4 regions of the Mesorhizobium sp. 01N446 genome follow, and region 3 is predicted to be linked to each of the others. Evidence: predicted binding sites of a transcription regulator. Region 3 holds the regulator's gene; each other region holds the start of a gene.

Region 1 (7,887 bases), on a different contig from region 3:
TGACCAATCCAGCAGAGCACGCGCCGCCCGGCATTGCTCGACAGTCAATTGGGTCACAAACTTCTCCTCGATCGACACGGTGCTCGTTGGCCTACGCGCTCTTGCGCTTCGGCTCGCTCTTTTTGGGTGTCGCTAGCCCCTCCTGCTTGAGGCTCTTCTTAAGCACCTCAGCCAGGTTGATAACGTTCTCTTTCGGCTTAGGAGCCGCCTTCGGTGGCGCCTTGCCCTTGCGCTTCGCGTCAATCATGGCAATCAGCGCATCTTCGTAGGTGTCCTCGAATTTCGAGGGATCGAAAGTGGTCACCTTCTTGTCGATGAGCATGCCGGCGATTTCCAGCAACTCGGGATCGTACTTCGCCTTGGTCAAGCCCTCAAAAACACTGTCCTCGGCGACCATCTCGTTGTGGTTTCGCAGCTCGGTCATCACCATGCCCTTGCCATAGGGTTGGATCACAACTTCCCGGCCGCGCTGATAGAGCACGATGCACGACCGTGCTGCGACGCCCTTGTTCTTCATCGCGTCGCGGATCACACCGTAGGCTTCGACGGCCGCGCCGTCGGCGGGAATGAGGTAGTAGGGCTTCTCGAGATAGCGGGTGTCGATCTCGCTGATCGCGACAAACTCGCCTACTTCGAGCGTGTGATCCGAGGTGAGCTTAAGCGCCTTGATATCCGCGGGCTCGATCTGAAGGAATTCATCCTTCTCGACCTCGAACCCCTTGACCTGGTCTTCTGCGTCGACGGTCTTTCCTGTCTTCTCGTCGGCATAGACGCTTTTGACAGGAAGACCGTCCTTGCGGTTCAAAATTTTGAAGTGGATCTTGGATGCCTCGCTGGTGGCGCCGACAATCTTCACCCCGCAAGTCACCGATCCAACCTTCAAAAAGCCCTTCCAGACAGCACGTGGCGCAGCCATGTCGTTCATCCTGTTTCCGGTCAGTGCAAACGAGTTTTCTTTCAAATCGTTCCCTCCGCCGCGGGTTCGGCGGAGTCGACTAGATCCAGCAAGAAGCTTGAAAGCCAAGATGGCGGGATCGACCGTGTCGCGGCGCCAGCGATCGTCAACAGCGGTTCGGCAACCGGCTTCGACGGCTCCAAGGTACTGACACGACGAAGAGCGGAATCCATGCCTTCGCCAGGGTGCTATCTGGCAATCTGACAGATAAGGGAATCCGCGTGAACGACGTTGCTCCGGTCCAATGTCGCCACCGCTCAACCCGCCGGAAAAGCAGGCCGCGGACGTCTCGAAATTTGGCGCGAAGGCCGATGAAACGGCCCGCGCAGCCGGAAGAAATTGCACCCGCCTAAGTGTTTCTGGCATCGCTGCAATCTCCAGTCGCCTGGCGCAGGCGTCGCCACATCACGGAAGCTGGCCGAAGATTTTGACTAGCAGGGCACGGCCGACCATACGGTGGCGCCGGCGAATGCTGACGCCCTTGTCGCCCAATGGCAGGGCGTTCACCGCGTTGGGGGCAAGCCCTGCTCGAAAAGAGACCGTCGATGGACAAACGCGGCAGGTCTGGAGCGACGTCGATGGCAACGAGGTGATCGAGAAATACACCATTGCCGGCGTGGGCCATCCAAGGCGACTTCACTCATTGGCCGATGCTTCATGCGGACCGCCGCGGACGGGGACAGTCGGTCCCGCGTCCCGTCCTGCGGCCGGCGCTATGCTGACGCTCCTACGGCTGTCCCGTTCACCGCCCGCGGCGGGGCGAATTTCCTCCGTCCCGCGCGCGACAATTGTCCGCTGTTGCGGACGCGCGCAGAACTGCGGCTTATACGCCGTCTTTCCTTAGAGGGCCGACCGAGGGTTTACATCGAGAAGGGGTCTTCGACCCGTCCAGCGGCCCGCAGAACCGCGACCTTTGAGTCTACATCGAATCTCTGAACTTCGTTTCCACGACCTAGTAACGCAGCCGGCGCCTCAAGCGATAGAACGCCGGGGAGCTCTGCAAGTCACGCGCGGCGTGCGTCATGAACAGGACAACGAACAAAATCAGCAAGGTAAAAGCGATTCCGGTGATAATGGGCATTGGACACTCTCTGGAAATCGAACTCGGTGTGACGGTTGGTTCAAAGTTGGAAGGCCAGCGCAGTCAGCCCGACCGCATAACACCGGGCTCCTCTGTCGGCTGATCGCTGATTGGCTGCTGCTGGGAGCTGTCGAGCACCACGTCTGAAAAGTTGACTGTGGCAACCAGATAGCCGGCTTCGTCGTAGACCCTTGTGACCGATCCGGATTGGTCGAGACCGGTGGGAGCACCAGCAACAAGCGCCGCGTGGGCCTTTTCGATTGCTCGTGGGCTAGCCAAATCGGGACTCGCCAACTCTTCCTCGAATGTTGTGGTCTGGTCGAACTCTGTGGTCTCAAAGCGGAACTTCGGCATGAACATCTCCTGTCACCAAGCAATGTCCGTGCACAAATTGGGTTCCCGAGAACCGACGTACGGGGAAGCTCGAAGACCGATATCCGATCTTCCCGCCGACCTCACGTCCCATTGACTCTTTGTCAGGAAGAGAACAAATGAGGAACATGCCATCAGCATTTCGCGTTCAGAGGACAGATGAGTGCATCGACGCCGACTGCTGCCATTTCCGATCTCCGAGATCGCATTGCGCGTCTCGAAGGCGGAAGCACGCGCGAACGAGCGGTGCTTCCCTTCGGTGTCGCTTCCATCGACAGCCATCTGCCTGGGGGCGGGGTGGCGCTTGGTGCTCTTCATGAGGTGGCCGGTGGCGGCAATGGTGCAATCGATGGCGCTGCTGCATCGCTTTTTGCTGCAGGCATTGCGGCTAGGACGCAAGGCAAGGTGCTGTGGTGTGTGACGCGCCAGGATCTGTTTGCGCCGGCAATCGCACAGGTCGGACTTCACCCTGATCGGGTAATCTATGTCGAGGCCGGTGACGACAAATCCTTGCTCGCCTGCTTCGAGGAAGGCCTGCGGCATGTCGGACTTGGGGCTGTGGTCGCTGAGGTTGCGCGGCTGTCGATGACGGCTTCGCGACGCCTGCAGCTTGCGTCAGAAGCGTCGGGAGCGATGGGCATCGCAATCCGCCGCTGGCGCCGCCAGACCGAAGCTGCCGATTTCGGCCAGCCGACAGCCTCCGTCAGCCGCTGGCGGGTTTCTGTTTTGCCATCGCGGCCGCTCCCCGTTCCGGGTGTTGGCCGGGCACGATGGCAACTTGAATTGATCAGATCCCGTGGAGGGGAAACGCTCGATATCGAAGTGGAGGCTTGTGATGCCAAGGGTCGTCTCGCTCTTCCTTCCAAGCTGGTCGACCGACCGGCTCAGAAGGAAATTGGGCGACGTCTCGCCGCCATCGGATAAGCCGTTGGTGACAGTGGGGCGGCACGGCAATCGTCGCCTGGTGACCGCGGTCGATCGCGCCGCATTGGAAGCCGGCTTGCGGGTCGGAATGCCTGCAACGAAGGCGCAGGCACTGGTCCAGGGGCTGGCGGTCATGGATGCCGAACCCGATGCCGACGCGGAGGCATTGGAGCGGCTGGCGCTATGGGCATTGCGGCGGTACGCGCCGATCGTCGCGACAGATCCTTCGGACGGATTGGTCATGGACACCACGGGCGCCGATCATCTTCACGGCGGCGAGAAGTTGATGCTGATTGATATGGTCAAGCGTCTCAGCCAGGCCGGCATCTTGGCGCGGGCAGCAGTTGCGGACAGCTGGGGTGCCGCACACGCCGTTGCGCGATACGTCAGGCAGACCGTCAGCGTGGTTGCCGTGAACGCTACCTATGATGCAATCCTTTCGCTCCCTATCCCGGCGCTGCGCTTGCCCGATGCAATGGTCAGCGGTCTGCGTGTCTTGGGCTTCGACAGGGTAGGCGAGCTTTTGAAGCAGCCGCGCGCGCCGCTGACCCTGCGCTTCGGACCGGAACTGGGTCGCCGCCTTGACCAGGCGACGGGGCGCCTCGCCGAACCGATAGAGCCGGTCCGGCCGGCTGATGTGATCGAGGTCAAGCGTGCCTTTGGCGAACCCATCGGTGCCGCCGAGACAATCGCGCGCTATGTCGGCAAGCTTGTTCAAGCGCTTTGTCTCGAGCTGGAGGCCAAGGGCCTCGGCGCGCGGCGGCTTGACCTGCTGCTCTACCGCGTCGACAATCGGATCGAAGCCATTCGCGTCGGCACAGCCTTGCCGGTCCGAGATGTTAAGCGGTTGACGCGTCTCATCTGCGACAAGATCGAGAAAATCGACCCGGGCTTCGGCATCGAACTGATGCGCCTGTCGGCGCCGCTGGCTGAACCGCTGACGCCCAGACAGACCATTTCATCGCTCATCGAGCAACGCGACGCGGACATCTCAGATCTGATCGACATCCTCGGCAATCGTGTCGGTGAGGAAAGGCTCTATCGGTTTACCCCTGTTGCCAGCGACGTGCCCGAACGGTCTGTTCGGCGCGTGGCACCCGCGTCGGTTGAAACCGGCGACGCTTGGCCTGACCATTGGCCGCGTCCGGCGCGTTTGTTTGCCGTGCCGGAGTTGATCGAGGCGATAGCGCTGTTGCCCGATCATCCGCCGGCGAGCTTCACCTGGAGAGGCATCCGGCGGCGGGTCAGGCGCGCCGATGGTCCCGAGCGGGTTTTTGGCGAGTGGTGGAAGCGTGACGCCGAGCTTGCGGCCGCGCGCGACTATTTCCAGGTCGAGGACGACGCCGGCGAACGGTTCTGGATCTATCGCGCCGGCGATGGCGAGGATGTCGCGACCGGGTCCCATCGCTGGTTCCTGCACGGCATCTTCGGATGACTACGCCCTACGTTGAACTCCAATGCACGTCGCATTTCTCCTTTCTGCGCGGCGCCAGTTCCTGCGAGGAGTTGTTTGCGCAGGCTGCCGTCTCGGATATGCCGGCGCTCGCCATCTGCGATCGCAACAGCCTAGCCGGCATCGTTCGTGCCCATGAAGCAGCGAAAGCGACTGGCGTAAGGCTGATCGTCGGCTGCCGGCTGGATCTGGCCGAGGCGATTTCCATCCTGGTCTATCCAACCGATCGGGCCGCCTATTCGCGGCTGTGCCGGTTGCTGTCGCTGGGCAAGAAGCGCGGGGGCAAGGCAAAATGCGTGCTGGACTGGGCCGATGTTGTCGCTTACGGCGAGGGCCTTATTGCGTTGTTCGTTCCCGATCAGGCCGACGACGCATGCGCGCTCTGGCTGCGGCGACTGCGCGAGGCATTTGGCGAGCGCGCCTATATGGCGCTGACCTTGCGGCGCCGTCCCAATGACGCTTTGCGGCTGCACAACCTCTCCAACCTCGCCGGGCAGGCCGGTGTGCCAACAGTCGTCACCAACGACGTGCTGTTCCACGAGCCGTCACGGCGCATCCTGCAGGATGTCGTTACTTGCATCAGGCACAATGTCACGATCGATGATGCCGGGTTTCGGCGCGAGCGGCATGCCGATCGCTATCTGAAGCCGCCCGAGGAAATGGCGCGGCTGTTCGGCCGCTATCCCGAGGCGATCGCTCGGACACTTGAAATCGCCGATCGCTGCCGGTTTTCACTGGACGAGCTTGCCTACCAATATCCCGAGGAGCGGATGCTGCCCGGCCTGACGCCGCAGCAGGCGCTGGAGAAACTCACATGGGAAGGCGCCACGGAGCGCTTTCCCGAGGGCGTGCCGGACAAGGTTGTCGGCACGCTCAAACATGAATTGCAGCTTATCGAGAAGCTGCAATACGCGCCGTATTTTCTGACGGTGAATTCAATCGTACGCTTTGCCCGCAGCCAGGACATTCTCTGCCAGGGCAGGGGGTCTGCCGCCAACAGCGCCGTCTGCTATGTGCTTGGCATCACATCAATCGATCCCGACCGTAACGATCTTCTGTTCGAACGCTTCGTATCGGAGGAACGCCGCGAGCCGCCCGACATCGATGTCGATTTCGAACATGAGCGGCGAGAAATCGTCATGCAGTGGGTGTTCGACACCTACGGCCGTGAACACGCCGCACTTTGCTCGACCGTCATCCGCTATCGCTCGAAAGGCGCCTTGCGCGATGTCGGCAAGGCGCTCGGCTTGCCTGAAGACCTCATCAAGATGCTGTCGTCGCAGGTCTGGGGCTGGTCGGACGAAGGCGTCCAGCCCAAGCACGCCGAGGAATTGAACCTCAATCTCGGCGATCGCCGCCTTCGCCTGGCGCTGGATCTGGCCCGGCAGTTGATCGGCGCCCCGCGCCACCTGTCGCAGCATCCTGGTGGCTTCGTGCTGACCCGGGACCGGCTCGACGATCTGGTGCCGATCGAGCCGGCCGCGATGAAGGATCGTCAGGTCATTGAATGGGACAAGGATGACATCGACGCGCTGAAGTTCATGAAGGTCGACGTGCTGGCGCTGGGCATGCTGTCTTGCATGAAGCGCGGCTTCGATCTCCTGTCGCAACACAAGGGCATCACTCTCGATCTCGCAACGATCCCGGCCGAGGATCCGCGCACCTATGCGATGATCCGCAAGGCCGACACGCTCGGCACCTTCCAGATCGAATCTCGCGCGCAGATGTCGATGCTGCCGCGCATCAAGCCTCGCACCTTCTATGACCTGGTCATCGAGGTCGCGATCGTTCGCCCGGGGCCGATCCAGGGTGACATGGTGCACCCCTATCTGCGTCGGCGCGAAGGCAAGGAGGACGTCGTCTATCCCAAGCCCGAGCTCGAAAAGGTGCTCGGAAAAACACTGGGCGTGCCGCTGTTCCAGGAGCAAGCGATGCGGGTGGCAATCGAATGCGCCGGCTTCACCCCGGGCGAGGCCGATCAGCTGCGCCGCGCCATGGCGACCTTCAAGCATACCGGCGGCGTCTCCAGCTTCGGCGCCAAGCTAATCGGCGGTATGGTCAAGAACGGCTACGAGCGCGAGTTCGCCGAAAAAACTTTCAAGCAGCTGGAGGGCTTTGGCAGCTACGGCTTTCCGGAAAGTCACGCGGCGAGCTTCGCGCTGATCGCCTACGCTTCGTCCTGGCTGAAATGCCATCACCCCGATGTCTTCTGCGCAGCCCTTCTCAACGCTCAGCCGATGGGTTTTTACGCGCCGGCGCAGATCGTTCGTGACGCCCGCGACCATGGGGTTGAGGTGCGCCCGGTGTGTGTGAATGCCTCACGCTGGGATTGCACGCTCGAGCCCACTGAGGACGAGGATCGGTTTGCCGTTCGCCTTGGCCTGCGCATGGTTCGCGGCCTGGCCAATGCTGACGCGGCCACCATCGTAACCACACGCGCTGACCGGCCGTTCACTTCGGTCGATGATTTATGGCGCCGAGCCGGCGTTCCCGCTGCCTCTCTGGTTAAACTTGCGCAGGCCGATGGGTTTCAATCGTCATTGTCGCTGGCCAGGCGTGAAGCTCTGTGGGCGATCAAGGGACTACGCGACGAACCGCTGCCGCTGTTTGCCGCCGCGTCTTCACGCGAGCAGCGGACGGTGGCCGAGCTCCAGGAGCCCGGCGTCACATTGCGTGCCATGACCGCCGGTGGCGAGGTCGTTGAAGACTATGGTCATGTCGGGCTGACCCTGCGCGATCATCCCGTGTCCTTCTTGCGTGCAGATCTGCGGCGCAAACGCATCGTCTCGTGCCGGCAGGCCATGCAGGCGCGTGACGGACAATGGCTGGAGGCGGCGGGCCTCGTACTGGTTCGCCAACGGCCGGGCTCAGCCAAGGGCGTCATGTTCATCACCATCGAGGACGAGACCGGGATCGCCAATCTGGTCGTTTGGGTGAAGGTCTTCGAAAAATATCGCAGGGTAGTCCTTGGTGCCGGCATGATTGGCGTCTATGGGCGCATTCAGCGAGAAGGCGAGGTGGTCCATCTCGTCGCGCATCGGCTCACCGATCTGTCAGTCGATCTCGCCAGCGTCGGTGATCGGAATGCCGCTTTCCCGTTGC
Region 2 (7,887 bases), on a different contig from region 3:
ACGGCCTGTGGGACGCCTTCAACGGCTATCACATGGGCAACACCGCCGAGAACGTCGCGCGCCAGTTCCAGATCACCCGCGACGATCAGGACCAGTTCGCGCTGGCCTCGCAGAACAAGGCCGAGGCCGCGCAGAAGGCCGGCAAGTTCAAGGACGAGATCGTGGCCTTCACCATCAAGGGCAAGAAGGGCGACACCATTGTCGACCAGGACGAATACATCCGCCATGGCGCGACGCTGGACGCCATGACCAAGCTGAAGCCGGCCTTCGACAAGGAAGGCACCGTGACCGCCGCCAACGCCTCAGGCATCAATGACGGTGCGGCCGGCGCGCTGCTGATGAGCGAAGCGGAAGCCGCAAGGCGCGGCATCACTCCGCTGGCACGCATCGCGTCCTGGGCGACCGCCGGCGTCGATCCGGCGATCATGGGCACCGGACCCATCCCCGCCTCGAAGCGGGCGTTGGAAAAGGCCGGCTGGTCGGTCGGCGATCTCGACCTGGTCGAGGCCAACGAGGCCTTCGCCGCGCAGGCCTGCGCCGTCAACAAGGGCATGGGCTGGGATCCCTCGATCGTCAACGTCAATGGCGGCGCCATCGCCATCGGCCATCCGATCGGCGCCTCGGGCGCCCGCGTCTTCAACACGCTGGTTTTTGAGATGCGCCGCCGCGGCGCCAAGAAGGGCCTCGCCACGCTGTGCATCGGCGGCGGCATGGGCGTCGCGCTCTGCGTGGAGGCGCTCTGAAAAGACGATGACCGGGCGGCGCGAGCCGCCCGCGCCATATCCAATGCCTGCCAAGCCCGAAAACAGGGCGATATCAAAAAGGGGAAATGCATGACCAAGGTAGCAATCGTCACGGGCGGATCGCGCGGCATCGGCGCGGCGATCTCGATCGCTTTGAAGACCGCCGGCTATTCGGTTGCCGCCAACTATGCCGGCAATGACGAAGCGGCGGCGAAGTTCAAGGCCGAGACCGGCATTCCGGTCTACAAATGGTCGGTCGCCGACTATGACGCTTGCGCCGCCGGCATCAAACAGGTCGAGGCCGACCTCGGCCCGGTCTCGGTGCTGGTCAACAACGCCGGCATCACCCGCGATGCCATGTTCCACAAGATCACCCGCGACCAGTGGAAAGAGGTCATCGACACCAACCTGTCGGGTGTCTTCAACATGACGCATCCGCTGTGGAACGGCATGCGCGAGCGCAAGTTCGGCCGCGTCATCACCATCTCCTCGATCAATGGCCAGAAGGGCCAGGCCGGCCAGGTCAACTATTCCGCCGCCAAGGCCGGCGACATCGGCTTCTCGAAGGCGCTCGCCCAAGAGGGTGCCCGCGCGGGCATCACCGTCAACGTCATCTGCCCCGGCTACATCGCCACCGAAATGGTCAAGGCCATCGACGAGAAGGTCCTCAACGAGCGCATCCTGCCGCAGATCCCGGTCGGCCGCCTCGGCGAGCCGGAAGAGATCGCGCGTTGCGTCGTCTTCCTGGCCTCGCAGGATGCCGGCTTCATCACCGGCTCGACCATCACGGCCAATGGCGGCCAGTACTTCGTCTGACGGCGACGCCACGCTCGGCAACCGCCTCGCCGCCTGACAATGCGATTGTCAGGCGGCGAGTTTCAGTTGGGGGCCGGCTTCAGACTTGGCGGCCCCCACTGACCCTGGCTTGCCTGAAGGCGCGGGAACTTGCGCGAGCGGCGCACGGCTAAGCCCTGACAGTTTCAGCGCGATGCGACGCTTCATGACCGGGCTGAGGTTCACCATCGAAAGCACGAGGTTGCGCAGGAACCGCTTCACCGGATTGCGAGCAAGTGCCATGCCGGTCATCCTGCCCGCGAGGTTGAGGACCTCCTGCGCGGCCGGGCGGCGCAGCGTTTCATAAAGGTCGAGTTCCGTCTCGGAACGAACGCCGTTCACCACATCGCCAAGCAACCGGCCAAGCACGACCGCATCGATGATGCCTGTGTTCATGCCTTGCCCGCCCGCTGGACTGTGGACATGGGCGGCATCGCCCATCAGAAGCAGCCGGTCCTTGCGATAGGCCCGGACCAGGCGATGATGAACGCGGAATCGCGAACTCCAGCTGATGCCAAGCACCCTGGCTCTCTTTCTGGTCGGTCCGCGGCTGTCGAGCAACGCCTGGATGTCGGCGACATCGGGCTTTTCCGGCGCCTCATCCATTGTCGCGACGACACGATATGATCCGTCCGGAAGCGGCGCCACCACCACCAGTCCGGCTGGGGCAAAGAACAGCGATACTTCTGTCGGCCCCACCGGCCAGTCCAGGCGAACGTCTGCCAGTACAAACGAGCCATCATAGGCCTCGCCGTCGAATTCGATGCCTGTCGACTTACGCACCAAGCTCTGCATGCCGTCGGCACCGACGACGTAGCGCGCCAATATGATTTTCTCTTGGCCGTTTTCGACCACTGTCACACGCGCGCCATCGCTGTCTTGAGTGACAGCCACAGCCTCGACCTCACGATGAATGGTGCCGCCAAGGGCAGAGATCCGCTCGGCGAACACCTGCTCTGTCAGGTTCTGCGGCAGCATCATCAAATAGGGATGCCTTGATGGGAGCTTGCCGAAATCGAGCTTGAGAAGCGCTCTGTTTCGGTCGCGTATGGCGAAATCTTCCAACTTCACGGAAAGCTCACTCAGCTGCTGGGTAACGCCGAGCGGTTCGAGCGATTCCAGCGTCTGTGCATGGATGACACCGGCGCGCGACGTCTGCAGGCCGTGCGCAAGCTTTTCGATGAGCACGTGATCGACATTGGCTTGATGCAGAGCAATCGACAGCGCCATGCCGGTCGGACCGGCACCGATGATCACGACTTCAGTTTTCTTGGGCAGCATTTTTCCATCTCCATTTATCAACGGTCGTTGACTTTTTAGTGAATCACGTTGCATTTGTCAACAGTCGTTGGCATATGCATCTCCATGACCGAGAACCAGCCGAAAAAAATCACCAAGTCAGACCGTACACGGGCTCAAATCCTCGAAGCCGCGCGCCAGCTTTTCGCTGAGCGAGGCTATGACGGCGCCTCCATCCGAGACGTTGCAGCACAGGCCTCGATCGATCCGGCGATGGTGATCCGTTATTTCCACAGCAAGGACGAATTGTTCGCCAGGGCGGCGGTCGTGAACCTGCAACTGCCCGATCAGCGGATTGATCCGGCCGCTATCGGCGAAACGCTGATCAGGCGCTTTCTCGTGAATTGGGAAGGCCCGGCCAACGGGCCCGGCATGATAATCCTGCTTCGCTCGGCAGCATCGAACGAGCACGCGGCCGAAAAAGTCCGTGATGTCTTCGCCAACCAGGTGAGGCCCATGATTGCTTCAATAGGCGACCCGGCGGATGCCGGCCGGCGCGCCGGGTTGGTTGCCAGCCAGTTGCTGGGTCTCGCCATGTGCCGATATCTGCTGCGGCTTGGGCCGGTGGTCGCGCTATCCCATGAAGAGATCATCCGAAATGTCGGGCCAGTGCTGCAACACTACGCCATGGGATCATGACGCGCATCGAATAATCCACTCGGTACGTGTCGATTGTGCCTAAGCGAGACAGAAAGGTTAATGGCGGCGGCGCCGTCTGTGCGAACCCTGTGGGCAAGCCTGTGAATGCTCGGTGGATAAGCTGTTCACAACACAAGATATTGAGGGAACAAAACGGGAAAATAGCGCCGGCGCTGATTTGTCGCCGATTCGTTCCGGCTTTGAGCGGAAGTTAACGTTAATGGCCCGGAATCGCCTGCAGCATCTTAACGGGAAATTCAGAAAGATTAACAATTTCATAATCTTGAGCGATGGTCACCGATCCGCTCCTTTCATTTGCCGGCAAAAGTTAAGGGCGAAGGTCACCCAGCATAAAACGGGCCAGTTCGGCGATTCAGCATGTGGTGAGACTCAGGGTCACAAAATCCATATGTAGCCGTGAACAAAAGCTGAATCTGAGCGAGTCGCCGATTCGTCGCTGATTCGTTCCAGACTCGTTCCATCAGTTAAGCAGCAGCCAAATTAGCGCCAGACAGAGTTGCTGTTCGAGCCACCGGTGGAACATTCCGCTTTCGCTTCGCGCCCGAAATCCCTATGTGTCGCCTGTCATACGCGCCATCCAGGGTGCGCTCCCGACAACAAGAGGCCAGAAAGCCTTATTTCCGAGCCGATGAACATCCAGCCGAAACACACTGAGCCGCTGATCCTGTCGGGCCGCGACGTGACCGCCGTGCTTGGGCCGACCAACACCGGCAAGACCCATCTCGCCATCGAGCGCATGGTGGCGCACGAGACAGGCGTCATCGGCCTGCCGCTCAGGTTGCTGGCCCGGGAGGTCTATACGCGCGTCTGCGAAAAGGTCGGCGCCCACAAGGTCGCGCTGATCACCGGCGAGGAGAAGATCCAGCCGCCGGGCGCCAAATATTCGGTCTGCACGGTCGAAGCCATGCCGCGCGAGACCGACGCCGCCTTCGTCGCCATCGACGAGGTGCAGCTCGCCGGCGACCTCGAGCGCGGCCACATCTTCACCGACCGTATCCTGCACCTGCGCGGCCGCCAGGAAACGCTGCTGCTGGGTGCCGCCACCATGCACGGCATCCTGCAGCGCCTGCTGAAGGGCGTCTCGGTGGTGACGCGGCCTAGGCTGTCGCATCTGGCCTATGCCGGCTCGAAGAAACTGACCCGCCTGCCGCGCCGCACCGCGATCGTCGCCTTCTCCGCCGATGAGGTCTACGCCATCGCCGAGCTGATCCGTCGGCAGCAGGGCGGCGCCGCCGTCGTGCTCGGCGCGCTCTCGCCGCGCACCCGCAACGCCCAGGTGGCGCTGTTCCAGTCGGGCGATGTCGACTATCTCGTCGCCACCGACGCCATCGGCATGGGCCTCAACCTCGATCTCGACCATGTCGCCTTCGCCCAGAACCGCAAATTCGACGGCTACCAGTACCGCAACCTGACGGCGGCCGAACTCGGCCAGATCGCCGGCCGCGCCGGCCGGCATCTGCGCGACGGCACCTTCGGCGTTACCGGCCAGGTCGACCCGCTCGACGACGACCTCGTCAAGAAGATCGAGAGCCACGACTTCGATCCGGTGAAGGTTCTGCAGTGGCGCACCGCGCATTTCGACTTCGCCAGCCTCGATGCGCTGAAGCGCTCGATCGAGACCAACGCGCCGGTCGAGGGCCTGACGCGCGCGCTCCCGGCGGTCGACGCACAGGCGCTCGAATATCTCTCCCGCGACGAGGACATCCGCGCGCTCGCCACCGATGCCAAGCGCGTGGCGCTGCTGTGGGAAGCCTGCGCGCTGCCAGACTACAGGAAGATCGCGCCGGCCCAGCATGCCGACCTCATCGCCTCGATCTACATGGACCTCGCCCGCCACGGCCATGTCGACGAGAACTACATGGCCGAGCAGGTGCGCCGCGCCGACACAACCGAGGGCGACATCGACACGCTGTCCCACCGCATTGCCCAGATCCGCACCTGGACATTCGTGTCGAACCGGCCCGGCTGGCTGGCCGATCAGGCACACTGGCAAGAAAAGACGCGCGAAATCGAAGACAGATTGTCGGATGCGCTGCATGAGCGGTTGACGAAACGCTTCGTAGACCGCAGGACTTCCGTCCTCATGCGGCGCCTTAGAGAAAATACCATGCCTGAAGCCGAAATCAGTCCTACCGGAACCGTCCTTGTCGAAGGCCATCATGTCGGCGAGTTGCAAGGGTTCCGCTTCACCGCCGACCAGACCGCCGGCGGCGAAGACGCCAAGGCCGTGCGCACGGCCGCGCAAAAGGCGCTGGCCGCCGAATTCGAGGCGCGTGCCGAGCGCTTTGGCGCCTGCGCCAATGGCGACCTCGCGCTTGGCTCGGACGGCACGTTGCGCTGGATCGGCGCGCCGATCGGCACGCTGGTTTCGGGCGAGGACGCGCTGAAGCCGCGCCTCGTGCTGCTGGCCGACGAACAGCTGACCGGCCCGGCCCGCGACAAGGTCGCCGCGCGCGCCGAACGCTTCGTCAATTTCCAGATTGAGTCGCTGCTGAAGCCGCTGGTCGATTTGAAGAACGCCGACCAGATTTCCGGCATCGGCCGTGGCATCGCCTTCCAGCTGGTCGAGAATTTCGGCCTCATCAACCGCCGCGACATCGCCGAAGAGATGAAGTCGCTCGACCAGGAAGGCCGTGCCGCCCTGCGTCGGCTCGGCGTGCGCTTCGGCGCCTATCACGTCTTCGTGCCCGCGCTGATCAAGCCGGCCCCCGCCGGACTGGTGACCTTGCTATGGGCGCTGCAGAATGACGGCAAGGACAAGCCGGGTTTCGGCGACGTCGTCCACGCGCTGGCGTCGGGCCGCACCTCGGTGGTCATCGATCCTGCCTTCGACAAGGCCTTCTACAAGCTGGCCGGCTACCGCAATCTCGGCCGCCGCGCCGTGCGCATCGACATTCTGGAACGGCTGGCGGACCTCATCCGTCCGGCGACCAACTGGAAGCCCGGCCTCGGTCAGCGCCCGGACGGCGCCTATGACGGCCAGTCCTTCATGGTGACGCCGCCGATGATGTCGATCCTCGGCGCCACCGCCGACGACATGGAAGAAATCCTCAAGGGCCTGGGCTATCGCGCCGAGCCGAAGCCGGCGGCGGAGGTCAAGGCGCGGCTCGAGGCGCAGGACAACGCTGCGCGTGAAGCCGCCGGGGCCAAGCTTGCGGCGGAAGAAGCCGCGCGCGCCGAGCAGGCCAAGGCTGCGGAAGCCGCGGCAACGGATGCAGCCGCCGAGGCGGCGGTCGAGGGTTCGGAGCCGGCTGTTGCCGAGACCGCCATCGAAGCGCCGGCCGAGACCATCGCGGAAGTGGCGGCGGAGCCGGTCGCGGAAGCGCAACCGGAAACTCCGGCCGAGGCCGTGGAAGAGCCCACAACAGAGCCTGTCGCCGAAGCGGCTGCTGAACCTGCTGCCGAGCCAGAGGCGGAAGCCATCGCTGACGTCATCGTCGCCCAAAGCGCCGACGCCCTTACCTCCCCCTCGATGGGGGAGGTCGCGGCGCGAAGCGACGCGGGTGGGGGTGATGGCGCTGACGGTGCAGATGTAACTGCCGAAGCCAGCGCGGCCCCCACCCCGGCGCTGCGCGCCGACCCTCCCCATGAGGGGGAGGGTGAAGTGGCCGAGGCGCCCAAGCCGATCCTGTTGTGGCGTCAGGGCCGTTTCGAACAGCGCCCGCGTCATCACGAGGGCCGCAACAACCGCCAGCGCAACGGGCAAGCCCGTGGACGCGGCAATGCGTCCGCCGATGCCGCCGGCGCACCGGCCACGGCTGCACCAGGAGAACGTCCCGCCCAGGAAGGGCGGCGCGATGGCGCCGGCAAGCCGCGCTTCGACCGTTCGAAGTTCAAACCCAAGCCGCAGGGTGAAGGCGAACAGCGTCGTGACGGCCGCCCGCAGGGCGATCGTCCCGAGCGCCGCGAAGGCCGGCCCGAGGGCAAGGGTGGTCCCGATCGCGGCAAAGGCGGCGCAAAGCCCGCATTCCAGCCGAAGCCGCGCGAGGAACGTCCGGTGCGCTTTGATCCGGATTCGCCCTTCGCCAAGCTCGCCGCCTTGCGCGACCAGTTGAAGAAGTAGGCTCGGAGCATGATCCCGAAAAGTGGGAACCGGTTTTCGGAACAAGGTCATGCTCCAACAGAGAGATAGCTCGTGGTGATGGTTGCCGAAGGCCGCCAGCGCATCGACAAATGGCTATTCTTCTCGCGCGCGGTGAAATCGCGCTCGCTGGCCGCCAAGCTGGTCGTCGCCGGACGCGTGCGCATCAATCGCGACAAAGCAGCGCAGGCCTCCGATCTGGTCAAGCCGGGCGACGTGCTGACCATCACGCTCGACCGGCGCATTTTCGTCTGGAAGGTGCTCGGCGCC
Region 3 (7,887 bases):
GCCCGATAGGCCTCGACGCCGAGCGCGCCGTGGCGCTTCGACAGCTTGGCGCCGTCGGCGCCATGGATCAGCGGGATGTGCGACATCGACGGCACGTCCCAGCCCATGGCGTTGTAGATGACGGTCTGGCGGGCGGCGTTGGTCAGGTGGTCGTCGCCGCGAATGATGTGCGTGACACCCATGTCGTGGTCGTCGACGACGACGGCATGCATGTAGGTCGGGTTGCCGTCCGACCGCAGGATGATGAAGTCGTCGAGATCCTTGTTGGGGAAGCGCACCTCGCCCTGGACACGGTCGTGGACGATCGTCTCGCCCTCGGTCGGCGCCTTGATGCGGATGGCGCCCTTGACGCCCGCAGGCGCCTCGGAGGGGGCACGGTCGCGCCACTGGCCGTTGTAGCGCGGCGGCAGGCCCTTGGCGCGTGCTGCCTCGCGCATTGCCTCAAGCTCTGCCGGCGTCTCGTAGCTGTAATAGGCCTTGCCCAGACGCACGAGTTCCTCGGCGACCTCACGGTGGCGCGGCGCGCGCTCGAATTGCGAGACCGCGTCGCCGTCCCAGCCAAGGCCGAGCCAGGTGAGACCGTCCAGGATGGCGGCCGTTGCGGCATCGGTCGAACGCTCGCGATCGGTGTCCTCGATGCGCAGCAGCATCGTGCCGCCTGTGTGTTTGGCATAGAGCCAATTGAACAACGCCGTGCGCGCGCCGCCGATGTGCAGATAGCCGGTGGGCGAAGGGGCAAAACGGGTGACGACCTTGTCGGACATGAAACTCTCGGAAACCATCTGAAGCGGGGTGCGGCTGCGCGGACTTTCGCGCGCCCGGCGTTCATGTAGCATAGGGCGTCAGGGGTGCAAGGGGCAGACCCGATGGCTGGACGAGGCCGGGGCTCAAAACAGGGCGAGGACGCCAACGTTGGCGTCAGCGAACGGTCCCTGTTTGCGATCCCTCCGCCAGCCTCATTGCCGCCATCGCCCCTTGTGCCCGCGCCGGGCAGTCAGCCGTCGCAGGCGGATATCCAGGCGCCACTTCCGGCACCTGCCTCGGGCCGGATTGTGCGTGTGCGCCGGCAACTCGGGCGGGTTTCCTTGCCTCGCCTGCGCCATGGCGTGGCGATGGCGGCGGAGCTGGAGCTGGATCGAGGCATCGCCTTCCTGCTGGTGCCGGTCTGTCTCGCCGCTGGTGCGATCGGCTACTATTCGCTCGCAGTGGAGCCTGATTTTGCAAGACCTGTCGCCGTGGTCGTGCTGATGGCGATCTGTGCGCTGGTTTCGCGCTCCTGGCCGAAAACCCATCTGGGCTTCATGGCGGCATTGCTGTGTGCGCTCGGCCTGCTTGCCGCCAAGGTCGAGACTTGGCGGGCGGGCACGCAGATGCTGGGTTCGGAAATCTCGACGCAAGTGACCGGCCGCGTGGTCTCGATCGACCGCATGGAGACCGGCCGCATCCGGCTCACCATCGACGTGACATCGACCGCCCGGCCGACACTGCGCTATGCGCCGGAAAGGGTCCGGCTTTCGGCGCGCAATATTCCGGCGGAAGTGACCGCGGGCTCCATGGTCACGGGCTACGCCAAACTGCTGCCGCCGACCGGTCCGGTGCGGCCGGACAGCTACGATTTCTCATTCGACAGCTATTTCGCCGGCATTGGCGGCAGCGGCTTCTTTCTCGGCAATCCAAAGCTGGTTTCCGCCGACGACGAGATGCCGCTCTCGGCCCGGCTTTTCTCAGGGATCGAAAATGCTCGCGAAGCCATTGCCGACCACATCAGGGCCACGGTCGGCGGTGCCGAAGGCGAGATAGCGGCTGCGCTCATCGTTGGTGTCCGCGCGGGCATTCCCGATGAAATCAACGAGGCGATGCGGCGCACCGGCATCTATCACATCATCTCGATCTCCGGACTGCATATGGCGCTGGTTGCCGGCACCATCATGGGTCTGCTGCGCGGCGCCTTCGCGCTGTTTCCGGATTTTTCCGCGTGTCGGCCGGTGAAGAAATACGCCGCCGCCGCGGCCCTTTTCTCGATCGCGGCCTATCTCGTCATTTCCGGCGTCGTCGTTGCCGCCGAGCGCAGCTTTATCATGCTGGCGGTAATGCTCATTGCTGTCCTGTTCGATCGCGCGGCGCTGACTATGCGCAATCTGGCGATCTCGGCGATCGCCGTCATTGTGGTGTCGCCCCACGAAGTGGTCGGCCCGAGCTTCCAGATGTCGTTCGCCGCGACCGCGGCTTTGGTTGGTGCCTATGCCGGCTGGGCGGATCACCATGCGGGAAAGACGAGACCGCCACCGCCAAAGCGGTCCTTGCCGGGCTTTCTCACACGAAAATTCCTGATGGCGACGGGCGGGTTGGCGATGACCTCCATCATCGCAGGCTGCGCCACGGCGCTGTTTGCCATCTGGCATTTCCAGCGTGTGTCGCCGCTCAGCCTGTTCGCCAATCTGGCCGTTATGCCGATCGTAACGGCGGTGATGTTCCTGGCGGTAGCCAGTGCGTTGCTGATGCCGTTCGGATTGGATGCGCCATCCCTTTACCTGATGGGCAAAGGCCTGACGGCAATGATCGCCATATCGGCATGGATATCGGAACGCTCGCCGATCGATGCTGTCGGGCTGATTTCCCAGCACTCCGTGCTGCTGGTGACCATCGCACTGGTTATCGCGACAATGGCGACGACCTGGCTGCGGCTCGCGGCCGTGCCATTCGCGCTTGCCGGCCTGCTGACGGTGTCGGATACGCGCACGCCGGATGTGCTGATCTCGGAAGATGCGCGGCTGGTTGCGCTGCCAATCGGCCGCGGCGAACTCGCTGTCAGCCGGGCTCGTCCGAACGAATTCACCGTCGACAACTGGAAACGCGCGCTGACATCCGAAACCATCATCGTGCCGGAAATGTTCAGCAAGGCGGACGGGCAATTCGACATTGCCGATGCGGTCAACCTGCCGCCGGGAGCGCCATTCTATTGCACGGACGGTGTCTGTCTTGCCCGGCATCCGTCCGGCGCGATCATTGCGCATGTCGAAGACCGCAAGGACACCTGGAAGGCCTGCGGTTTTGCCGATCTGATCGTCGTCAATGACGCGACGGGCTATAATGCCTGCCACAATCCGCTGGTTCTTGTCGTCACCAAACGGCAACTGGCCCGCAAGGGCAGTGCCGCCGTCTTCTTCGACCGCCAATCGGCGACCGGTCCGCCAATTGTCAGCTTCGCGGTGGACGGCCCGTACCGGCCCTGGCACGAGCAGCGAAAATTTTCACGCGAGGCGAGGGGGCTGCCGCCCTATCAAAAACCCGAAAAGCCGTCCGCTCCTGCTCAGTAACGCCGGATCAGCCCGACCAGCTTGCCTTGCACCTTGACCCTGTCCGGTCCGAAGATACGCGTCTCGTAGGCTGGGTTGGCGGCTTCAAGGGCGATCGAGGCGCCCTTGCGGCGGAACCGCTTCAAGGTTGCTTCCTCCTCGTCGACCAGCGCCACGACGATCTCGCCCGGGCTTGCCGTGTTGGCATTGCGGATAATGACCGTGTCGCCATCGAAGATGCCGGCCTCGATCATCGAGTCGCCCTTGACTTCCAGCGCATAGTGCTCGCCGCCCATGATCATGTCCGGCGGCACCGAGATCGAATGCGTCTGGTGCTGGATGGCATCGATCGGCACACCGGCGGCGATGCGGCCCATCACCGGGATCGAAACGGCGGATACCGCGTCGTCGTCATTGCCGGCCGCCGGCAAGCGCGACGGCGCCGGCTTGATCTGGCGGCCGAGGCCGCCCTGACCGAGACTACCCTGGATGACGCTCGGCGAGAATTTCTTTGCCGCGTTGAGACCCGGCGCGATCGAATCCGGCAGCCGCAGCACCTCCAGCGCCCGCGCCCGGTTGGGCAGCCGGCGAATGAAGCCGCGTTCCTCCAGTGCCGTGATCAGGCGATGGATGCCTGACTTGGAGGCGAGATCGAGCGCTTCCTTCATCTCGTCGAAGGAAGGCGGAATGCCACTTTCCTTGAGCCGTTCATGAATGAACATCAGCAGTTCATGTTGCTTGCGTGTCAGCATGGCGGCCCCCAAGGCATTGAACGAAGGGTGTGAACCAGAATCGAAAAACAAACCCAGAACAAACACTATCTGTTCCAGTTGTGTTCCGCAACTGTTTAAAGTTTAATGAATTTGTTAAGGCCTCAGAAATTATCTGGCCCCCGGCAGCAGGGGGCAAGCGACCACGGCGCCATCGGCACATGCATTGAAATTATTTTGGTTAATGGCCTGTGGCCTACCCCAGGGTGCGCTTTGGCATCAGGCGTTTGAGAGGCGTCCGCGGGGCGAATTTGAACGGTGTATCGATCCATTTCCAGCGGAACGAAACGAAACCAAAACGCCAACCATCGCTGGCTATCCGGGAATAGAACGCATTCAGGCTTCCGGCACCGCGCCGGCCAATACCTGCGCATAGGCGCCGGCATCGATATTGCCGCCGGAGATAACGCAGACAACATTGCCCGTTGCGTGCTCGCTGCGCAGAGCGGCGGCGAGCGAGGCGGCACCGGCACCTTCGGCCACGATCTTTGCCTTCGAGAACAACAGGCGCATCGCTTCCGTGACCTGCTCGGGGCTGACGGCGATGGCGCCGTCGATCAGCTGATTTGCCAATGGCCACAGGCCGGGTACCAGCGACGGGCCGCCTATGCTCTTGATGAAGGAGGGACGCGTCTCAATCTCGACAATGCGTCCGGCCGCCAATGCCGCCGTGACCGGAGCGGCGCTCTCGTCCTCGACCGCGAAAACCTTGGCCTGGCCTCGCATCGCCTTGACCGCACTGGCGACGCCTGACGTCATGCTCCCGCCGCCATAGGGTGTCAGCACGCAATCGACATCGGGCAGATCTTCGACAATCTCCAGGCCAATGGTTCCGTTGCCGGCAAGCACCGCCTGATCGGTGACCGGGTTCACGAGAAGCTCGGCGCCATCGGGCCGTTCGGTTCCGACTATGTAGCGCCACCATGTCTCGTGCGAGACGAAACGCACGTCGCCACCAAGGCGGCGGACCCCGTCGATCTTGGTCCGGGGCGCATCGGCATACATGTAGGCGACCATCGGAACGCCAAGCGCCTTTGCCGCCCAGGCCATTCCATATGCCATGTTGCCGGAACTGATGGTCGACACGCCGTGCCTGAGTTCATCGGCGTCGCGGCAAAGCAAGGCATTGAGCGCCGGCCTGATCTTGAAGGCGCCGATGGGCGACAATGTCTCGAGCTTGAGAAATATAAGCTGATCGGGCCGGCCGAGATCAGTGCGCAGCAGCGGCGTGCGCGGCAGCCAGGCGCGCAGCCGGTCACGGGCCGCGACGATCTCGTCAAGTGTCGGACGCCGCGGCAGCGTCATCCGGAAACCGCTTTCAGACTGCCGGCGCGTGCGGCGTAGGTGTTGGCGCCGTTGTCTTCGCTGTGGACATAGACATGAAGCGTGTAGCCGATATGCGCCGTCATCAGCGCCTTTGCCCGCTCGACGTCGCGATCGAGCGCCGCTTCCATGATCGCGGTGTGATGCTCGATCGCGATCGCCTCGCGCAAGGCGTCCATTGCCTCGCCATAGCCATCCTTGAGGCCGGCCGCCGCCCGCAATGTCGGCGCCAGGCCGAGAAACCGATGATGCCGCCGCAACTGATCGGCGATCGTCGAGCGGAAGCGCAAAAGCCAGTTGGATGTCGCCGCGCTGAGCAGCGCCGCGTGGAAGGCCTCGTGGCTCTCGTCCCACTTGTCGACGGCCGCATCGGAAGGGTCGTCGACCGCGGTCTTGCAACGGGAGAGCCGGTAGTGGGCGGTGACGACCGCGTCCTCCCATTCCCTGCCGCCATTCGCGATCGATTCCAGGAACAGCGGCATTTCGACAACCATCCGCGAGCGCGCCAAGTCCTCGAGCTCGGCGCGCGACACGGGGGCGACGGTAAAGCCGCGATTGCTGATGGCGGTGACCAGGCGCTCGGCTTCTAGGCGGGACAGGGCTTCCCGCAGCGGCGTCCAGCCGACGCCGTATGTGCCGCGCAGCGCGCTCAGCTTCAGCGGCGCCCCCGGCATGAGACGGGTGGTCAGGATATCGCGCCGCAGCAACTGATAGGCCGCCTCGGTCTTCGTGGAACTGTTCTGATCCTGCATCGCCGTCCGTCCATCACCAGGCTTGCAAAAATTATATATCATGGGGAGGCATGGCAAGAATTATATATAATGTTTGACACATGGCGGGGGACTGACCATGATCGCCGCAGTTGCCGCCTGTGAGCGGCGCTGATCAAATCTGGGAGGAAATGATGTTGAAGTCGAAGTCCGCTTGGCTGTCGGGACTGGCCCTGGCAGGCGCATTGATGGTCAGCGCCGGCAGCGCCGCGGCTGATCAGATACGCATCGGCATCGCCAATTTCGGCGAGCATCCGCAGCTCAACGCCGCCATAGCCGGCTTCAAGAAGGCATTGACGGACAACGGTTTTGCCGAGGGCAAGGACGTCGTCTACACCGAAAGCCACACCAATTTCGATGCATCGCTGGTGCCGCAAATGATCGCCAAGCTGCAGGCCGAGCAGCCCAAGCTGATCTACACCATCACTACGCCCGTCTCGCAGATCGCCAAGAAGGCGCTCGCCGGTTCCGGCATTCCAATCGTTTTCGCCGCGGTCACCGATCCGGTGGCGGCCAAGCTGGTGCCGTCATGGGACGCAGGAGACGACGGCATGACCGGCGCCAGCGATCTGCAGGATGTCGCCGCGGTGATGGCCTTCACCAAGAAGCTGCTGCCGAACGCCAAACGCTTCGGCGTGCCTTACAATCCAGGCGAGGCCAATGACGTTGCCCTGATCGAAAAGATCAAGGCAGCGGCGCCCGCCGCCGGCTTCGAAGTCGTGGAAGTCGGCGTCGACAACGTCAATGACATCCAGCAGCGCATCGCTTCGCTCGCCGGCAAGGTCGACGTGATCTACGGCCCGGCTTCGAACCTGATCCAGCCGGCGATTGCCGCGGTCTCGGCGGCTGCCCGCCAGGCCGGCATCCCCGTCGTCAACTCCGATGACAGCGCGGTCCGCAACGGCACCGTACCGGCAAGCTTCGCGGTCAACTACACGCAGGTCGGCGTCAACGCCGGTAACATCGCCGCCGAGATCCTCAAGGGCAAGGATCCCAAGACGATCGCGCCGTCGCGTCCGGCCTATGAGGATCACATGGCAACGATCTCCCGCAAGGCGATGGCCGCGTTCGGCATCGAGATACCCGCTTCGATGGCCGATTGCGGATGCATCGTCGACTGACATCGGGCTACGGGGTGACGGCGTTGGCGCCGTCGCCCTTCACGCCAGGGAGGAACGATGCTCGAGATCCGATCCGCGCGCAAAGTGTTCTACAAGGGCCAGGCCGACGAGAAGGTCGCGCTGGACGGCCTTAGCCTGTCATTGGCCACCGGCGAGTTCGGCATCGTCATCGGCTCCAACGGCGCCGGCAAGAGCAGCATGCTCAATGCCATTTCCGGAGCTCTCGTCCTGGATTCCGGCAAGATCCTGATCAACGGTGCCGACGTGACGGCCATGCCGGTGCACAAGCGCGCCACAAGACTCGCGCGCGTCTTCCAGGATCCGATGCGCGGCACCGCCGCCAGCATGACCGTGGCAGAGAACATGCTGCTGGCCGATCTGCGCAGCCAGAAACGCACGCTGCGGCAAGGGCTGAACGCTGCGAGGCTCGCATCCTACAAGGAACGCCTGTCGATATTGGGCCTCGGCCTTGAAAATCGTCTCGACACCCGCGTCGACCTGCTGTCGGGCGGGCAGCGTCAGTCGCTGTCACTGATCATGGCCGTTGGCGGATCGCCCGATCTGCTGCTGCTCGACGAGCATACGGCGGCACTCGATCCACGCACGG
Region 4 (7,887 bases), on a different contig from region 3:
AGATCGTGAATCTCGACACCTCTCTGAAGTCCGTCCTCCAGCCCTCCGCGCTGGACGAGCTCGACCCAGGCGGCAAGGTCGCGACCTCGGTCGTTGCCTGGGACGGATATGGCCTCGTAATCAAGGGCAATGTCGCGTCCATCGGCGAAGTGTCGGCTCTTGGCCAGGGCATCCGCCAGCAGCTTGGCTCGAGTGCCCAGAAGACGAGTGAGTAGCCCTGCCGCCGGCTCGCGCCGCAGAAGCGACGCCTAAAGCGCGTCGCGTTGAAACGGATTCATGCGACGCGCTTTAGGCCGTTGTTTTCATGCATGTCGTCTCCCCAAAACCGAGGTCACTTTTGGGCGACATGCATTGGCCGGGCGAATGGGACGACTACGGGGTTTCGGCGAGATGGTTCCGACAATTGATCCAGAGCTGCTTGGCAACCGTCTCGCCGACGTCCTCGAGTTTTCGCTCAGGCATCTGCCGAGTCTCGACCGATATTCAAGGCTGTGGCCGGATGATCCCAATGAGGACGCCGTTCAGATGCGGGACAAGGTCCTGGCCGAAACGGCGATCCTTGTCCTTTTGGCATCGCGCGTCGAGCAGACGGGGCGAATTGCTGGTCTGATCGAGCAGTTGGTCGACGTCCTGGAAGGATGCAGCACCGACAACCGGACCAAGGAATTGCTGCTGCGTTGTCCACACATGGCCGCGCCCCTGGGCCTGACGCAGATCGTGCTCGCGCAACGCGGACGCGGCGACGCCGAGACGCAAACTATTCTGCGAAACATTTTCAGGGACGGACTGGCCGACACGCTCGAGCGCATACCCTATCGCGCCATGGAGGTCGAATGGGTGGAATCGCTGCTCAATCTCGGGTTCCGGCCGGATTTCGAGGCTGCTTTCCCAAGCAACGTTCTGATGAAGGAAGTCCATCCGATCAGCATGAGCCGTTCGACAGGCTACGGCGTGACCCACGGTCTCATGTATGCGACCGATTTCGGGTCCCGTCCGCCGCCATGCTGCGTGGACGTGTCCCTGGCGCGTGGACGCATCGACGCCGCGGTTGCCTGGGTTCTCGTCAATGACGACCTCGATCTCCTGATAGAGTTCATCATTGCGACGACGCTGTTGCGGCAGCCGTGGTCGCCGTATGTCTGGCTGGCCTGGGATCTTTATAACGGGGTCGTTGAAGAACTCGGGTTCCTGCCAAGCCCGAGTTTCGATCCGGCCCAGTTCGCCGCTCTGCAAGGTGACGAGGCCGCCGCTTACGCCTTCCGTCATGTCTACCACACCGTCTATGTGGCGGGACTGCTCAGTGCGATCCTGTTGACCCCGGAGGCAACGGGCGTCTCCGGCGATTGGACGGCACCACGAGTGTCGATGAACGGAGCGGCAGCGGCGTGCGCCGATGCCGCGCAGCGGGGACGGATGTTCGCCCGCGTGCCGGTCGAGGGCCAGGACGCCGAGGCGATAGCCGGGCGCACGATAGACCCCGCGACAGCGCTCACGCGCGTCTCGGACCTGCTTGACAATATGCTGCAGGAGCATCGCCAATGGCGCAAAGTCCTGCAGGCGCATTCGTTCGAGCCCGCCCTCCTGGCGCAGGTCCTGGGCGATGCCGCGATTATCCATGCCGCCCGCCGCTATGACCTGCCGAAGCTGATCATCGCGATCGAAACCATGCTGGCGATGCCGCTGCCACCATCTCCGACCCTGATCGAGGGCGCGTTGTTCCTCGCACGCCAGCAACTTCAGGACGGCTGTATCGGCGTCCAGTTTCTCAACCCGGAGCTGCGTGAACTGGCCGTCGCCGCACAGACCACGGAGGTGGCTTCGAGCTGTCTTGAAGCATGCGCCCGACGTTTTGCCATGGCGTGACAAGCCTTCGGCTTACCCGAAAGGAAGGTCCATGTTCCGCGTCCTGCTTGTTCAAATGCCGTTTGCCGACATCAACCGTCCGTCGATCGGTATCAGCCTTCTGAAGGCGGGGCTGGCCCGTGTCGGCATCGCCTGCGACATCGCCTATCTCAACCTGGATTTCGCCAGGCATATCGGCGTCGAAAACTACGGCCACATCGACCGGTTCAATGGCGCCCCGCAACTTGGCGAATGGCTTTTCGCCGAGGCTCTGTGCGGTCCCGGCCTGCCCGACGTCGCGACCTACTACAATGAGGTTTTGCGACCGGCGATGGCCGAGCCCTTCGGCCGAAGTGCAGCGTTCATGGCCGATCAGACCGAGGACCTGGAAATGGTCGCCGGCCTGACACGCCTTCGCCGACAGGCCGCCGATTTCCTGGACGAATGCCTGAACGCCTTCGATTGGGGGCGGTACGACATCGTCGGCTTCACATCGACCTTCCAACAGAACACGCCGTCGCTCAGCCTCGCCCGGCTGGTCAAGAGCCGACACCCCGGCGTGCTCACCGCGCTCGGAGGCGCGAACTGCGAAGGCAAGATGGGTGTGGCCATGCACCGTCTTTTTCCCTTCATCGACATCGTCTGCTCAGGCGAAGGCGACAAGAGCTTCGTAACGTTCGCGGCCAGCCTCGCGGCCGGCGAAGTACCCCCCACCATCAACGGCATCATCCGCCGCGTGGACGGTGAAACGCTGGTTCCGCCGGCGCTTGCCAATCCGGTCCAGGACATGGACTGGCTGCCCGTCCCCGACTACCGCGATTTTTTCGACACGCGTCTCAAGCTGGCCGGAGCGGCGGATGATTTGACCGTTCCAATCGAGTCCTCCCGCGGATGCTGGTGGGGCGAGACCGCGCACTGCACTTTCTGCGGCCTCAACGGCGGCACCATGGCCTTCAGGACGAAATCCGCGGATCGGTTTCTCGGGGAACTGACGGATCTGGTTGGCCACTACGGGATTCGCAATTTCGCATCCGTCGATAACATCATCGACATGCGATATTTCCAGTCCGTGCTGCCGAGGCTGGCGAAAAGCGATCTCGGCGTGACGCTGTTCTACGAGACCAAGGCCAACCTCAACCGGTCGCACGTTCGCTTGCTGAGGCAATCCGGCGTGACACAGATCCAGCCTGGCATCGAGAGCCTGAGCACCGCCACCCTCAATCTCATGCGCAAGGGCGTGCACGCCTACCAGAACATCCGGCTCCTGCGCCTGTGCGCGGAGTATCTCGTGCATCCCAGCTGGAACATCCTTGGCGGGTTTCCCGGCGAAGATCCGGACGAATACCGTCGTCAGGCCGACCTGACGGAACTCATCGTCCATCTGACGCCGCCGATCTATGTCGGCTGTGTTCGGCTCGACCGCTTCAGCCCGCTCTTCGAGCACGCGACGGAAATGGGCGTCGGCAGCGTCCGCCCGATGGCGGCCTACCGCTACATCTATCCGTTTGCACAGAACGAGCTCACCAATCTGGTCTACTTTTTCGACTTCGACTATCGCGATGGCGAGATGCCCGAAATCTACCTAAGCGATTTGCGAGACGCGGTCGGTCGCTGGAAGGCGTTGAATGCCCACGACGCGCTGGTCTATCTCGACGACGGCAAGAAGATCATCATCGCCGACCGTCGGCCCGTGTCGGTCGAGAAGCGGATCGTGCTGGCCGGCCTCGATCGCGAGGTCTATCATCTTTGCGAGGATGGCGCGTCGCTCGCCGCGATCGCCCGCTCGCTGACCGCAGCCGGTCGAGCCGCATCCGAAGCTTCCCTCCACCGTATTGTCGAGAAGCTCGTCGGCCTGCGCATCGTGATCTATCTCGATGATCGGTATTTGGCGCTCGCCGTCGACGGAAGCCCGCGCATCGAAATGCTGGCGGATTGCCTCGCCGCGGGCAACGAACCGCCTGCCGACGTCGCAAAGTCCGTGCGCAAGCTGTTCGATGAACTCCCCGATGTGTTCGGACGCCGCCTGATTCACCACCTGGAGCGGAACGCCTCGAAGGAACCTGTCCATGCGTAACGGCTCCTGGGACCTGCCGCGGCTGCTTGCCCCGTTTCGCACGCAATCCTTCTACGACGGTCACTGGGAAACCGATGCGTTGCGCGTCGCGGGCCGGGATACAGACTATTACGCGTCCCTGTTTGGGATGTCCGACATCGACGCGCTTCTGGCCTTCACGGCCGGAGGCAATGCACGTCTCGTCCAGTGGCGCGATGGGCGCGTCATTTCGAAGGCACTGCCACTAACGGGTGATGGCGTGCCGAACATGTACATGATCTATCGGTCTTACCATGACGAGGGCTATTCGCTGAGCGTCGACCGTCTCGATCTGCGCTGGAAGCAGGTCTCGGCCCTCTGCAAGGAACTGGAGAGCAAGCTGCACTACCCGGTGGCAGCCAATCTCTACATGACGCCACCCGGAGCACAGGCATTTCCGGTGCATTTCGATACGCACGATGTATTCGTGCTGCAGCTGGCAGGCTCCAAGAGATGGCGGATCTACGGTACGCCCGTTGTCCTTCCTCTCGCGGATACTCCCTCGGCCCTCTCGCCAGGCGAAGCAGGAGAACCACGGGACCCCATCGATCTTGTCGCAGGCGATCTGCTCTACCTGCCCCGCGGCCTGGCGCACGAGGCGCAGACGCTCGGCGAAGCCTCGCTGCACCTGACGATCGGTGTCCATGTCTTTCGTTGGGCGGATGTGCTTTCGGAAGCGCTGACGATGGCGACGCGGAAAGACAGCCGCTTCCGGCAGGCGCTGCCGCCGGGATTCCTGGATCGTGATGCGGGGGACTTTCGCGAACCGTTCAAGGCTCTTCTGTCGGTTTTTGCGGAAATGGCCGATTGCGAGAGCTCGATCTGGCGGGTGGGGCAGCGGCTTCTGACCAATGGCCAGCCTCAACCGGACGGTCATTTCACCACGCTGGAGCAACTGCCGCAGCTGAACCTGAACAGCCTTGTCGCCCAGCGCGCGGGGATGATGTGCAAGGTGACCTCGAGCGGAGGCTCCGCGGCGATCCACTATCCCGGAAATGTGGTCTCGGGGCCTGCGGCCATACAGCCCGCACTTCAGTTCATCGCCGCTACCCCGAAATTCGCGGTCCGCGACCTGCCGGATTGTCTGGCAGACACCGACAAGGTGGTGCTCGCCCAGCGCCTCGTTCGCGAGGGACTGCTGACGATCGTTCGCCTTGGTGCGGCAGAGGCGGCGAATGGAAGGGTGACGCCCTCCCGGCGGAGCCGTCAGGCCGCCAACCGTGCGTGACGTGCGCCCCTTCGCGGCGCCGACAGAGACGGTGGAGCAAGCCGTTTTCAGTTTGTATTAACCATGTTCCGCTTTTGCAACCGGGCTCAATCCCGCCGCAACCCCTGCGTTTGCCTGTTCCTGTAATGTTCTTGATTTGACCGGCAATCTGTGATTGTCTTCCACTGGGGCCCACGTTCCGGGCCAATCGCAGGGGTTGCGGCCCTTATTTGGGGTGGGGAAATGGTGGCGCGGGTTCGCACGGTCGCTTTCCAGGGCATCGAGGCCGTGCCGGTCGACGTGCAGGTGATGATCGCGCCGGGCAAGGTCGGCATGCAGATCGTCGGCCTGCCCGACAAGGCGGTGGCCGAAAGCCGCGAGCGGGTGCAGGCGGCGCTGCATGCGTCCGGCCTGTCGATGCCGTCGAAGAAGGTGACGGTCAATCTCGCGCCCGCCGACCTGCCCAAGGAAGGCAGCCACTACGATCTGCCGATCGCGCTGGGCCTGATGGCCGCGCTTGGCGCCATTCCGGGCGACATGCTGGCCGGCTATGTCGTGCTTGGCGAACTCTCGCTCGACGGCACGATCGCGGCCGTCGCCGGCGCCTTGCCGGCGGCGATCGGCGCCAATGCCGAGGGCAAGGGCCTGATCTGCCCGTTCGCCTGCGGGCCGGAGGCGGCCTGGGCCGGCAAGGACTTCGACATTCTGGCGCCGCGCAGCCTGATCGCCATCGCCAATCATTTCCGTGGCACGCAGGTGTTGTCGCGCCCCGAAGCCGGCATCCATGCCGCGGCGCGCGACCTGCCCGACCTTGCCGACATCAAGGGCCAGGAGACCGCCAAGCGGGCGCTGGAAGTGGCGGCGGCCGGTGGCCACAATCTGCTGATGGTCGGTCCGCCAGGCTCCGGCAAATCGATGCTGGCGCAGCGGCTGCCGTCGATCCTGCCGCCGCTGGCGCCGAAGGAATTGCTCGAGGTCTCGATGATCGCCTCGGTGGCGGGCGAGCTCGGCGAAGGCAAGCTGACCGACCGGCGCCCCTTCCGCGCCCCGCACCATTCGGCCTCGATGGCGGCGATGGTCGGCGGCGGGTTGCGCGCGCGGCCGGGCGAGGTGTCGCTGGCGCATCACGGCGTGCTGTTCCTCGACGAATTCCCCGAATTCACGCCGCAGACGCTGGATGCACTGCGCCAGCCGCTGGAAACCGGCGACTGCATGATCGCGCGTGCCAACCACCGCGTCACCTATCCGGCGCGGATCCAGCTGGTGGCGGCGATGAATCCGTGCCGCTGCGGCATGGCCGGCGAACCAGGCTATCGCTGCCTGCGCGGCGAACGCTGCCGCACCGACTATCAAGCGCGCATTTCCGGTCCGCTGCTCGACCGCATTGACCTGCGGATCGAAGTGCCGGCGGTCTCGGCCAGCGACCTGATAAGGCCGGACCGGGCGGAGAAGAGTGCTGATGTGGCGCTGCGCGTGGCACGTGCCCGCACCTTGCAGCGCGAGCGTTTCGAGCGGCTCGGCGTGACCAGCGCCACCACCAACGCCCATTGCGCGCCTTCCGTGATCGAAGACATCGCCATGCCCGATACCGCTGGCCTGTCGCTGCTCAAGGACGCCAGCGAGAAGCTCGCCTTCTCGGCGCGGGCCTACCATCGCGTGCTGAAAGTGGCGCGCACTCTGGCCGATCTCGACGCCAGCGAAACCGTCGGACGCATCCATCTGGCCGAGGCGATCTCCTATCGCATGAGTTCGGAGTGCGTGGCGCAGGCGGCGTAGTCGAAGGGCATTGGCAGCTTCGCCCGGTCCGTTTCTCCGCGCCGATCCTCTTTTGCCCGGATCAAACGGTCGCGGGGATCAACTTCTGAAGCGTCGGCGTCAGGATCATGCCGAAGGTCAAGACATCGCCATAAGCGCGCGCGGAAAGCATTGCGCCATGCACGGTTGCCATGAAGGCCTCGGCCTCGACGCGAGGCGAAGCGGAAATTGTCAGCGTGCCTTTTTCGGCGCCGCGTTCGATGACGCCGGTCAGCCATCCCGAGAGGAACTGAAAATACGCCCGCACTTCCACGGCAACCTCCGCCGGAAGGGCCGGCAGCTCGCTGGCAAGCAGCGCGCAGACGCAGAACGGCATGCTCGCATCCTCGATGCACCGGGCCCAGATGCCGGCATAGGTTCGCAGCAACTCAGGCGACTCGGGGACGTCGCGCTCAAGCCCTCCCAGACCCGTGACGGCCTCCTCGAGGTAACGTTTGAGCAAGGTCTGCACGAGGTCGACCTTGCTGGGGAAATGGTGATGGATGCTGGCTTTGCGGATGCCGATCACTTCGGCGATATCGGCGTAGCTGAAGCCATTGTATCCGCCGGCGATGATGAAGGTTCGCGCTGCGGCTAGGATCTCATCGGCAGTGTTTGAAGGCTTGCTCATAAACGTACCTGCCTTTCCGCAAGGGGACTTTAACTTGCGACCCGCGGCGACTTGCGAAGGACGTCGCTGACCGACAGCCATAGAGCGGACACGAGGAAGTAGAAGGCGCCGAACGCGGCATAGGGCGCAACATTGGTGATGCCAATGATCTCCGTGCCGCCGGCCATCTTGATGAAGAAGACACCTGCCAGCGCGGATTGGGCGCCGCTCAGTATCATCGCCCATTGCGCGCCGTTGGTTTTCCAGCGGCGCACTGCGGTCAAGAGTTGCAAGATGCCGGAAAAAGCGGCCCAGACGCCATAGACCGAGAGCACCCCGTTC

Evidence for each region. Region 3 encodes LexA, which represses DNA repair genes until DNA is damaged. Its sites were predicted from a motif close to TGTTCNNNNTGTGTTCNG; they were not measured.
Region 1: AC1DPX_RS08270 (ImuA family protein) is a predicted target of LexA. The motif match lies at 2,520-2,537, and genes of this name have one in related genera.
Region 2: AC1DPX_RS07295 (helicase-related protein) is a predicted target of LexA. The motif match lies at 3,979-3,996, and genes of this name have one in related genera.
Region 4: AC1DPX_RS04235 (YifB family Mg chelatase-like AAA ATPase) is a predicted target of LexA. The motif match lies at 5,278-5,295, and genes of this name have one in related genera.

The regions. Positions count from the first base shown of each region.
Region 1 is NZ_JBFTRA010000002.1:13,722-21,608, reverse strand. Features, by position in the region: gene AC1DPX_RS08290 (helix-turn-helix domain-containing protein) at 1-57, opposite strand, end outside; gene ku (non-homologous end joining protein Ku) at 92-916, opposite strand; partial or broken gene AC1DPX_RS08280 (SDR family oxidoreductase) at 1,055-1,305, shown strand; gene AC1DPX_RS08275 (hypothetical protein) at 2,100-2,390, opposite strand; gene AC1DPX_RS08270 (ImuA family protein) at 2,568-3,332, shown strand; gene AC1DPX_RS08265 (Y-family DNA polymerase) at 3,244-4,767, shown strand; gene AC1DPX_RS08260 (error-prone DNA polymerase) at 4,764-7,887, shown strand, end outside.
Region 2 is NZ_JBFTRA010000001.1:1,514,452-1,522,338, reverse strand. Features, by position in the region: gene AC1DPX_RS07315 (acetyl-CoA C-acetyltransferase) at 1-743, shown strand, start outside; gene phbB (acetoacetyl-CoA reductase) at 834-1,559, shown strand; gene AC1DPX_RS07305 (FAD-dependent oxidoreductase) at 1,608-2,858, opposite strand; gene AC1DPX_RS07300 (TetR/AcrR family transcriptional regulator) at 2,943-3,515, shown strand; gene AC1DPX_RS07295 (helicase-related protein) at 4,165-7,599, shown strand; gene AC1DPX_RS07290 (RNA-binding S4 domain-containing protein) at 7,678-7,887, shown strand, end outside.
Region 3 is NZ_JBFTRA010000004.1:74,482-82,368, reverse strand. Features, by position in the region: gene gltX (glutamate--tRNA ligase) at 1-764, opposite strand, end outside; gene AC1DPX_RS17290 (ComEC/Rec2 family competence protein) at 867-3,317, shown strand; gene lexA (transcriptional repressor LexA) at 3,311-4,048, opposite strand; gene AC1DPX_RS17280 (pyridoxal-phosphate dependent enzyme) at 4,403-5,371, opposite strand; gene AC1DPX_RS17275 (GntR family transcriptional regulator) at 5,368-6,141, opposite strand; gene AC1DPX_RS17270 (ABC transporter substrate-binding protein) at 6,294-7,280, shown strand; gene AC1DPX_RS17265 (ABC transporter ATP-binding protein) at 7,338-7,887, shown strand, end outside.
Region 4 is NZ_JBFTRA010000001.1:910,672-918,558, forward strand. Features, by position in the region: gene AC1DPX_RS04215 (hypothetical protein) at 1-215, shown strand, start outside; gene AC1DPX_RS04220 (DUF6895 family protein) at 391-1,863, shown strand; gene AC1DPX_RS04225 (RiPP maturation radical SAM C-methyltransferase) at 1,895-3,916, shown strand; gene AC1DPX_RS04230 (cupin domain-containing protein) at 3,909-5,162, shown strand; gene AC1DPX_RS04235 (YifB family Mg chelatase-like AAA ATPase) at 5,385-6,917, shown strand; gene AC1DPX_RS04240 (TetR/AcrR family transcriptional regulator) at 6,979-7,566, opposite strand; gene AC1DPX_RS04245 (DUF308 domain-containing protein) at 7,596-7,887, opposite strand, start outside.